Linked DNA regions of Candidatus Palibaumannia cicadellinicola. The protein of the gene in region 2 binds, or shares a complex with, the protein of the main gene of each other region. Links are inferred from orthologs where the notes say so. Each region holds a gene or a part of one and is shown on either strand. Other genes may lie near its edges.

Region 1 (4,153 bases), 660 kb from region 2 along the record:
CTACAACGATTACCGACTGGGATCGTAAAGAAATAATCATGCCCAACAAAGCATTTATTACCGAACAGTTTGTCAATTGGTCACTGTCTGATACGGTAACGCGTGTCGTTTTAAATGTTCCCGCACCACCTGGCGCGAACATCGAACAGGTAACCCATATTTTAGTACAGGCTGCACGTCGCTGTCCGCTAGTATTAGAAATTCCTGCACCGGAAGCGTATCTAGTAGATTTGCAGCAGGGTTTACCACTTTTTGAATTACGTATGCACGTTGCTGAAATGGGTCACCGCATGCCTTTACGCCATCAGGTACATACACAGATTATCAACGAATACCGAGAACATGAGCTAGAATTACCATTTCCACCGTTTCAGTGGCGTACAGATCAGTTCCGCATCGATAAGTCAGTGTATTAAACCAAAACTAAACTTAAGAGTGATATGTAATTTTATTTAACTCTAGATACATACTCACTAGAGCGGGTGTCTACTTTAATTATTTCACCGTTCTGGATAAATAAAGGAACTTTCACGATTGCTCCAGTAGTTAAGGTCGCTGGTTTATAGCTAGTACTAACGGTATCACCTTTGATACCAGGATTGGTAGAAATAACTTCTAATTCAACAAATTTTGGTGGGGTTACGATAATAGGCTGACCGTTCCATAGGGTGAGTACACAAGCTGCTTGTTTGACTAACCATTTAGCATGGTCGCCAACAGCTTTCGCATCCGCAGCTAGTTGTTCAAAGTTATTATTATTTATAAAATACCATAAATAACTGTCCTTATATAGATAATTAAGGTGGAGATCTATTACATCAGCTGCTTCAACAGAATCACCAGACTTAAAAGTTTTTTCGAGCACCTTATCCGAAATAAGCTGACGTAGACGTACTCGGTTGAATGCCTGTCCTTTACCTGGTTTAACAAACTCATGATCGATAATCGCACAGGGTTCGCCATCTAACATGATTTTAAGACCAGAACGGAATTCGTTAGTATTATAAGACGTCATATCTATTTGATATTGCTGCAATAATGTATGAAGGATAGAAGGATATAAGATAAAAAACCCCAGCTAATACTCAGCTGGGGGATTAACGCGATTAGTCGCTTGTTGATTTATTACTTTTTTATGGGCAACTTACATCATGCCGCCCATACCGCCCATACCACCGCCACTCGAGGCGCCCATATCAGGCTTTTCTTCTTTGGGAAGATCTGTGACCATACATTCTGTAGTGATCATAAGACCAGCAATTGAAGCAGCATACTGTAGTGCAGAACGAGTAACTTTAGTTGGATCTAGTATACCCATATCAATCATATTACCGTACTTTTCTGTCGCTGCATTATAACCCATATTACCTTCACTTGCTTTGACGTTGTTGGCAATAACTGATGGTTCTTCACCAGCATTAGCCACGATCTGACGTAGCGGAGCTTCCATAGCACGTCGTGCTACTTTTATGCCAACGTTTTGATCTTCATTGTCGCCACGTAGTTCAGTAATACCGTTAGCCGCGCGAATGAGCGCTACGCCACCGCCTGCAACAACACCTTCTTCTACTGCAGCACGAGTAGAGTGTAGAGCATCTTCTACGCGGGCTTTCTTCTCTTTCATTTCAACTTCAGTGGCTGCACCAACTTTAATAACTGCAACGCCACCAGCTAATTTAGCTACACGTTCCTGTAGTTTTTCACGATCGTAATCAGAAGTAGCTTCTTCACGCTGTTGATTTATCTGTGTCACACGGCTATCAATTACTGCTTTATCGCCTACTCCATCGATAATAATCGTAGTATCTTTCGTAATAACAATCCGTTTAGCCTGTCCCATATCTTCTAGGGTAGCTTTTTCAAGTTCTAGACCGATTTCTTCGGAGATTACGGTACCAGCTGTAAGAACAGCAATATCTTGCAGCATTGCTTTACGGCGATCACCAAAGCCAGGTGCTTTTACTGCTGCGACTTTTACGATACCACGCATGGTATTAACCACTAAAGTAGCTAGAGCTTCGCCTTCTACATCTTCAGCTATCACTAAAAGTGGTTTGCTTGCTTTAGCCACAGCCTCTAATAACGGAAGCATTTCTCGGATATTGGATATTTTTTTATCAGCTAGTAAGATGAACGGATTTTCTAATTCTACGGTCCCGGTTTCTTGCTTATTGATGAAATAAGGAGATAAGTAGCCACGGTCAAACTGCATACCTTCAACTACATCCAGTTCGTCTTGTAAACCAGAACCTTCTTCAACAGTGATAACGCCTTTTTTACCTACTTTTTCCATCGCTTCAGCGATCAGAGTACCAACTTTTTCATCAGAGTTGGCGGATATAGTTCCAACTTGAGCAATAGCTTTGGAATCTGCACAAGGTACCGATAGTTTTTTCAATTCTTCAACAGCACCAATAACCGCTTTATCGATACCACGTTTCAGATCCATTGGATTCATACCAGCGGCCACTGCTTTTAGCCCTTCGTTAACTATAGACTGCGCTAGTACTGTTGCGGTAGTAGTACCATCACCTGCAGCATCATTAGCTTTTGAAGCTACCTCTTTCACCATCTGCGCACCCATATTTTCGAATTTATCTTCTAATTCTATTTCACGTGCAACAGAAACACCGTCTTTAGTGATGACAGGAGCGCCAAAAGACTTGTCTAACACCACATTACGACCTCTAGGACCTAGAGTAACTTTTACTGCATCAGCTAGAACGTTTACACCTCTAAGCATTTTGACGCGAGCTTCGTTACCGAATTTTACTTCTTTAGCTGCCATTTTATTTTCCTTAAACTTGTTTAGTTAACATAATTCAGCAAACTTATTTAGTTAACATAATTACGCGTGGATTACTTTTCAACAATGGCCAAAATGTCGCTTTCAGACATGATTAACACCTCATCATTATCTATTTTTTCTACCTTCACGCCATATCCGTCATTAAAAATTATGGTGTCGCCAACTTTCACATCTAACGCTTTCACTTCACCATTTTCTAGGCTACGGCCACGACCCACTGCCAGTACTTCTCCACGGGTAGATTTGCCTGCTGCAGAACCTGTCAGCATAATGCCACCTGCTGATTTAGATTCAACTTCTTTACGCTTTACGATAACACGATCGTGTAATGGACGAATTTTCATTGATAGCTCCCCTTAAAGAAAATTCAGGTCAATTTTGTATAGGATGGATGAATGTTGGGCATTTAATTATGCCACCTTCATGCGTTAATGATGGGGGCGTTAAAGAACGCTTCAAGGGTAAAAAAATAATTTTTTTTATTTTGCGTAATTTTTAGTCAAAATAATTACGATATTGAAATAAAATTTATCACTAAAATATAAGTGCTTACTATCATTTTCATGATGTTTTGTTTAGTAACGACAATTAAGCCTAAATTTAGATTTGGATGACAATATTAGTAAATCAATTTAACTCCCAAAAATAATCATAATAGCCACTACTTTCCTATTTAGCGAGGCTACACTCTCCTTCCTTAACCTTAAGTTTTAGGTTCATAATATATTTGTCATGTTCATAAGGCATTACATATTACATGTAGTAATTTATTAATTATAACAAAAAATATTTAAATGAATTATTTTATAAATTAAGGAAGTGACATGGCAATAGCAAATACGATCCGTATAGAAGAAGATCTACTTGGTACCCGTGAAGTTCCTGCTGCTGCCTATTATGGTATTCATACCTTACGTGCTAGCGAAAATTTTTATATTAGTACCGTACGTATAAGCGATATACCTATATTAGTGCGCAGTATGGTGATGGTTAAAAAAGCAGCAGCTTTTGCTAATAAGGAATTAAAAACTATGCCATCGGGTATTGCTGATATTATTACTCGTGCTTGTGATGAGATGCTGGTCAAAGGCCGCTGTATGGATCAGTTTCCAGTTGATGTTTTTCAGGGTGGAGCAGGCACCTCTATTAATATGAATATTAATGAAGTGCTAGCTAACATTGGTTTAGAATTAATGGGACATAAAAAAGGAGAATACCAATTTCTTAGTCCTAACGATCATCTCAATTTATCTCAGTCTACCAACGACTCTTACCCTACCGGTTTGAGATTAGCAGTATACAACGCTATCGAGCAGCTAATAGAAGGTGTTAATCATCTAGGTA
Region 2 (5,846 bases):
TGTTGTTGATGAGTCATCTGTAACGTCTGTGCCAGATGAGACCATTCAGCCTGGCGTTTGAGATGTTTTTTATCATATTGAATACGAGTGATTAACCAGCCGCTAAGCATGCCTAGCAGGGCGCTCCCCACGTTGTAAAATATTATTAAATACATGAGTTTTTCCCAGCAAGTATTTTGGGTTAATATTGTATGCACCGCACCTACCATAACCGTTTACGTGATCATATGCTGATTCCGCGTTTACTTAAGACCTTTGTTTCTAGTAGTGGGTTATAATTCGTTAGGCACTAATTAAGAAGATGCGAAAAATGAAAGAAGCTATTAACCTTGCGGGTTAAAACTATTATAGTTGATAATTGGGTATGAAACAAAACTACAGTGCTAGTAACAGATAACTAGCTATGTTCATCTATAGACTAGCTACCTGTTTAGCATCTATTATATAACTAAAATAAAAACTAGTAAGAGATTAAACCAAACCTAATCTACCAAAAAATACTAGTATATTACCTGTATACTTGTAGTACGTTTGCATTGTTACAGCTTTTCTTCGCGCAGTTTACGTGCTGCAGTTACCATATTTGCTAGAGCTTGACGGGTTTCTGACCAAGTGCGGGTTTTTAAGCCACAGTCTGGGTTAACCCATAAACGTTCTACTGGTATACTTTCTACTGCTTTGCGCAACAGCTTAATTATCGAAGCATCGCTTGGTATGTTAGGCGAATGAATATCATATACCCCAGGTCCAATATCATTAGGATAATGAAACTTATTAAATATTTTAAGCAACTCCATATCTGAACGAGAGGTTTCAATCGTTATGACATCAGCATCCAGCGCCGCAATAGAATCCATGATATCGTTAAATTCGCTATAGCACATATGGGTATGGATCTGAGTATGATTTTTAGCAACTGCAGCGGTCAGACGGAATGCTTCTACGGCCCATTTAAGATACTCGTGCCAGGTAGAATGTTTCAATGGCAATCCTTCGCGTAAAGCTGGCTCATCAATTTGAATGATGCCTATTCCAGCCTGCTCGAGATCTATGACTTCGTCACGCAACGCTAAAGCTATCTGTCTAGCTATAGTTTGACGACTAATATCCTCGCGCGGAAACGACCAACATAGAATCGTGACTGGTCCAGTTAGCATACCTTTTACAGGTTTCTTAGTTAAAGATTGAGCATAGCTCGCCCATTCTACTGTCATTGGCTGTGGACGACTAATATCACCGACAATAATCGGTGGCTTAACACAACGGGAGCCGTAACTCTGGACCCAACCATTCTGGGTAAAAATAAAGCCATCTAAATGCTCACCAAAATATTCTACCATATCGTTACGCTCGGCCTCTCCGTGTACTAAAACATCGAGACCTAATAAATCCTGCTCAGTAATAGCTTGCTTAATATGATCACGAATACCTATTCGATAACTATCATCATCTAAGCGTCCATTCTTAAAATTAAGACGTAAGTTACGGATTGCGGAGGTTTGCGGGAAAGAACCGATAGTTGTTGTAGGTAATATCGGTAAGTTAAATCGCGTACGCTGAACTTTTATACGGTCAGCATAATGCTGCTGGCGCTGACTATCAGCGTTGGTGATTTGCTCCAGCCTAGCTTGAACTTGCGGATTTGTAACTTGTTTTGATTCCTGACGCGCGCGGATCGGCGCGCTGTAATTAGCTAATTTAGTTTGCTGTTCAATCTGATCCTGCTGATTTAGCGCACTACGTAGTAAGCCTAGTTCCGCACATTTTTGTATTGCAAAGGCAAACCAACTTTTAACTTCCTTATCCATAGAAGTCTCAATGCTTAAATCTATTGGACTATGCAAAAGTGAGCAAGAAGAGCTAACCCAGAGTTCTCGCTGACCAACTAATGAACGTAGTTGCTCAAACCAGCTTTGTAGATTAGCACGCCATACATTGCGACCGTTTATTACTCCAGCTGATAGCACCCAGTCTAATGGTAGATGGTGATGTAAAGCTTTAAGGTCATCGCCACCAGCAATCAGATCAACATGCAGCCCCTGTACCGATAGCGTAGTGATGATCTCCAGATGATGCGCGATGCTGTCGAAATAAGTAGTTAGTAATAGTTTCGTATATCCTTGTAGATGTTCATAGGCACTATGGTAAGCGTAGCACCATGCTGGTGGTAGTTCTAGTATTAACGCTGGCTCGTCGATCTGTACCCAGTCTACGCCACGTTTAGCAAGTTCGACTAATACTTGCTGATAAACTGGTAATAGTGCCGATAGTAGCGATAGGCGGTCAAAATTTGTTCCTTTTACTTTACCTAACCATAAGTAACTAACTGGCCCAAGGAGTACTGGCTTAACGCGGTAGCCTAATGCTAGAGCCTCATCAACTTCTTCTAGCAACTGAGTCCAACCCAGGTTAAATGTTTGACCCACAGTAAATTCTGGCACTATATAATGATAGTTAGTATTAAACCATTTAGTCATTTCAGCAGCTACTGCTGGTTTCCCAGTTGGTGCGCTACCACGACCAATGCGGTACAAGGTATCAATATCATTTGGCTCATCGCCGTTACGGTGACGTACTGGTACATTATCTAGCATTAAGCTAGTAGTTAGCACATGATCATACCAGGCGAAATCACCTACTGGTAGTATATCTATCCCGGCATCTTTCTGCTGTTGCCAGTGACGTGCACGAAGCTCTTGACCTATGTTAAGCAACTGTTGCTGATTTATATGACCATTCCAATAACTTTCCTGCGCTTTTTTTAATTCACGGTGCAAGCCGATGCGAGGAAAACCTAGTGTATGACTCAAAATTACCATTAGCTTCTCCAATTAAGACGTCCAGATGTTTACACTCCTATAATTACGGTGTACTGTAGAGTGTACAAGCGCAAATTATTCACTTCTAGATGAAACACTCTCATGATCGAACTAAAACATCTTCGAACTCTGCAGGTGTTGCGTAATAGCGGTTCGTTGGCTGCTGCGGCAGCGCAAATTCACCAAACTCAATCAGCGTTATCACATCAATTTAGCGATCTCGAACATCGCCTAGGTTTTCGTTTGTTCGTGCGTAAAAGCCAGCCGCTACGTTTTACTACACAGGGTGACATATTACTGCAGCTTGCAGAACAAATATTACCACAAGTACAACAGGCGCTGCAGACTTGTCAGCAGCCACATCAGACCACAATACGTTTGGCGATTGAGTGTCATAGCTGTATTCAGTGGCTTACTCCAGCTCTAGCAAAATTTAACGAAAAATGGCCACAAGTACTAATGGATTTTCGCTCCGGCGTTACCTTTGATCCACAACCAGCGCTACAACAAGGTAAATTAGATTTAGTGCTAACATCAGATATTTTAGCACGCAGTGGTTTGTACTACGCGCCAATATTTGATTACGAAGTTCGATTGGTATTGGCACCTACTCATTATTTAGCTCATAAATTAGCTATTACTCCCCATGATTTATGCGAGGAAACACTTCTTATTTATCCGGTGCAGCGTAGCCGTATGGATATTTGGCGTAAGTTTCTGCAGCCCGCTGGTATAAGTCCAGTCTTTAAAACCGTTGATAATACTCTACTATTAATTCAAATGGTATCCGCACATATGGGTATTGCTGCATTACCCCACTGGGTGGTAGAAAGTTTTGAGCGCCAAGGTCTTATTGATACTATCTCACTGGGGGAAGGATTATGGAGTCGTCTCTATGCCGCAGTACGTGATGGTGAACAGCATCAACCAATGACCGAAGCATTTATTAAGTCAGCTCGTCAACATGCTTATGCACATTTACCATATGTACGGGCTCGTACATTTATTATTTAATATTTCGATGTTAATCGTAATACAAAGTTACAACTATTTCTTATTTAAGTTGCTGCATCGCGCAATAGTATTGCTTTGTCAGTCTTTTCCCACGGAAAATGCTCACGACCAAAATGACCATAAGTTGCAGTTTCACGGTAGATAGGTTGTAATAAATTAAGCATCCTGATTAAGCTATAAGGACGCAAATCAAAAAACTCATGTACTAAGGCAGTTAGATTATTAGCTGGAATTTTTTCAGTACCGAACGTCTCGATGGTAAGAGAAGTAGGTTCTGCGACGCCAATTGCATAAGATACCTGAATTTCACATTTTTCTGCAAGTCCTGCTGCCACAATATTTTTTGCCACATAACGCGCTGCATAGGCGGCAGAACGGTCTACTTTAGATGGATCTTTGCCGGAAAATGCGCCTCCACCGTGACGAGCCATACCACCGTAGGTATCTACGATAATTTTACGACCAGTCAGGCCACAATCACCCATTGGGCCACCGATGACAAAACGGCCAGTTGGGTTGATAAAAAATTTTGTTTGTGCAGAAAGCCACTCAGCTGGTAATACAGGTTTGATTATCTCTTCCATGACCGCTTCTTGTAAGTTTGGTAACGCAATATTTTCTACGTGTTGGGTGGAAAGTACTACGGTATCGATACCAATAACTTTACCTTTGTCATAAGCAAAAGTAACTTGGCTTTTAGCATCTGGACGTAGCCAAGGTAGGGTACCATTTTTACGGACCTGAGACTGACGCGCTACAAGACGATGAGCGTAGGTAATAGGTGCTGGCATCAGTACATCTGTTTCATTAGTAGCGTAACCAAACATCAAACCCTGGTCCCCCGCTCCCTGTTCTATTGGATCAGTACGATCAATACCCTGATTAATATCTGGCGACTGTTTACTAATTAGACTCAAAACCGCGCAGGAGTTAGCGTCAAATTTCATATCTGAATGAGTGTAACCAATCTCACGGATGGTATTGCGGGTTAGTTCTTCGATATCAATCCAAGCACTGGTGGTTATTTCGCCACCAACCAGCACCATACCGGTTTTAACATAAGTTTCACAAGCAACGCGTGCTTTCAAATCTTGTGCTAAGATAGCGTCTAACACTGCGTCAGAAATCTGATCCGCTATTTTATCAGGATGCCCTTCGGAAACAGATTCCGATGTAAATAAGTGCTTAGCCATTGATCTTTTTACCTTTAGAGACGGTTGAGATAGAGATTATGACGGCATAGCGCTGGGGATAGTATCAGTTATTTACCGATACTTTGATAATGATAATACGCATCATGTTATCTACCCGAGCCACAGTTATAGATGTATTAACTTCTAGATGGCTATCTTAAATTAAGGATTGCCAGAATTACTAGTAATTTTTATTGCTGCAATAGATCAGCTGATGTAAAACAAATCAAACGTATTAAAAACATAGTATATGAACTATAAATAATTTGATATAGTTTATAGGCTATAGTTACATAAATTATGCAAAAGATAAGGATAGCTAACTCTATTTCTAATATAAAATTATACTATTGTATTTTTGATTGGCTCGTCATCTATCTTAACCAAGCGTGGGCAAGAAACAGCGCGCTGATATTACGTGCCTCACAAAAATCTATTTCATTTAGTAATGCTAACATATGTGATACTGGCCAGCGAACTAGTGGCAACGTTTCTGGCTCATCGCCTTGCCGCTTTTGTGGATAAAGCTTTTGGGCTACCACAATATTCATTTTACTAGATAAATAAGAAGGCGCTATAGTTAAGCTATGGAGAAATGTGAAATTCTGTGCACCGTAGCCAGCTTCTTCCATAAGTTCACGATTTGCAGCTTCCATAATTTCTTCGCCGGCATCGATGAGTCCTTTTGGAAAGCTAAGCTCATAGTCCTCAATACCAACACCATACTCACGAATTAGCAAAAGGTGATCATCTATGACTGGTACTATCATTACCGATTCACGATCTGATGGCTGCATTCGTTCGTATACTCTACAAACAC

The links. Proteins that work in one complex are often made in the same cells at the same time.
Region 1: the proteins of metK (region 2) and groL are in contact, whole or in part, in a cryo-EM structure (PDB 8P4O), measured with the Escherichia coli proteins. The link is inferred for Candidatus Palibaumannia cicadellinicola from one-to-one orthologs.

Annotation. Positions count from the first base shown.
Region 1 is NZ_CP008985.1:684,040-688,192, forward strand. Bases 467-3,306 are described here. They hold groL (chaperonin GroEL), read right to left. Parts: upstream 2,789-3,306; coding sequence 1,145-2,788; downstream 467-1,144. Other genes in these bases: efp (elongation factor P), read right to left, coding at 467-1,015; IM45_RS03255 (co-chaperone GroES), read right to left, coding at 2,860-3,153. Outside these bases: miniconductance mechanosensitive channel MscM, read left to right, coding at 1-416; more of efp, read right to left, coding at 449-466; aspA (aspartate ammonia-lyase), read left to right, coding at 3,640-4,153.
Region 2 is NZ_CP008985.1:21,770-27,615, reverse strand. The notes cover bases 2,953-5,846. They hold metK (methionine adenosyltransferase), read right to left. Parts: upstream 5,027-5,846; coding sequence 3,878-5,026; downstream 2,953-3,877. Other genes in these bases: nudE (ADP compounds hydrolase NudE), read right to left, coding at 5,401-5,846; metR (HTH-type transcriptional regulator MetR), read left to right, coding at 2,953-3,833. In the rest of the region: DNA recombination protein RmuC, read right to left, coding at 1-155; metE (5-methyltetrahydropteroyltriglutamate--homocysteine S-methyltransferase), read right to left, coding at 540-2,819; more of metR, read left to right, coding at 2,922-2,952. UniProt on the Escherichia coli protein: Catalyzes the formation of S-adenosylmethionine (AdoMet) from methionine and ATP.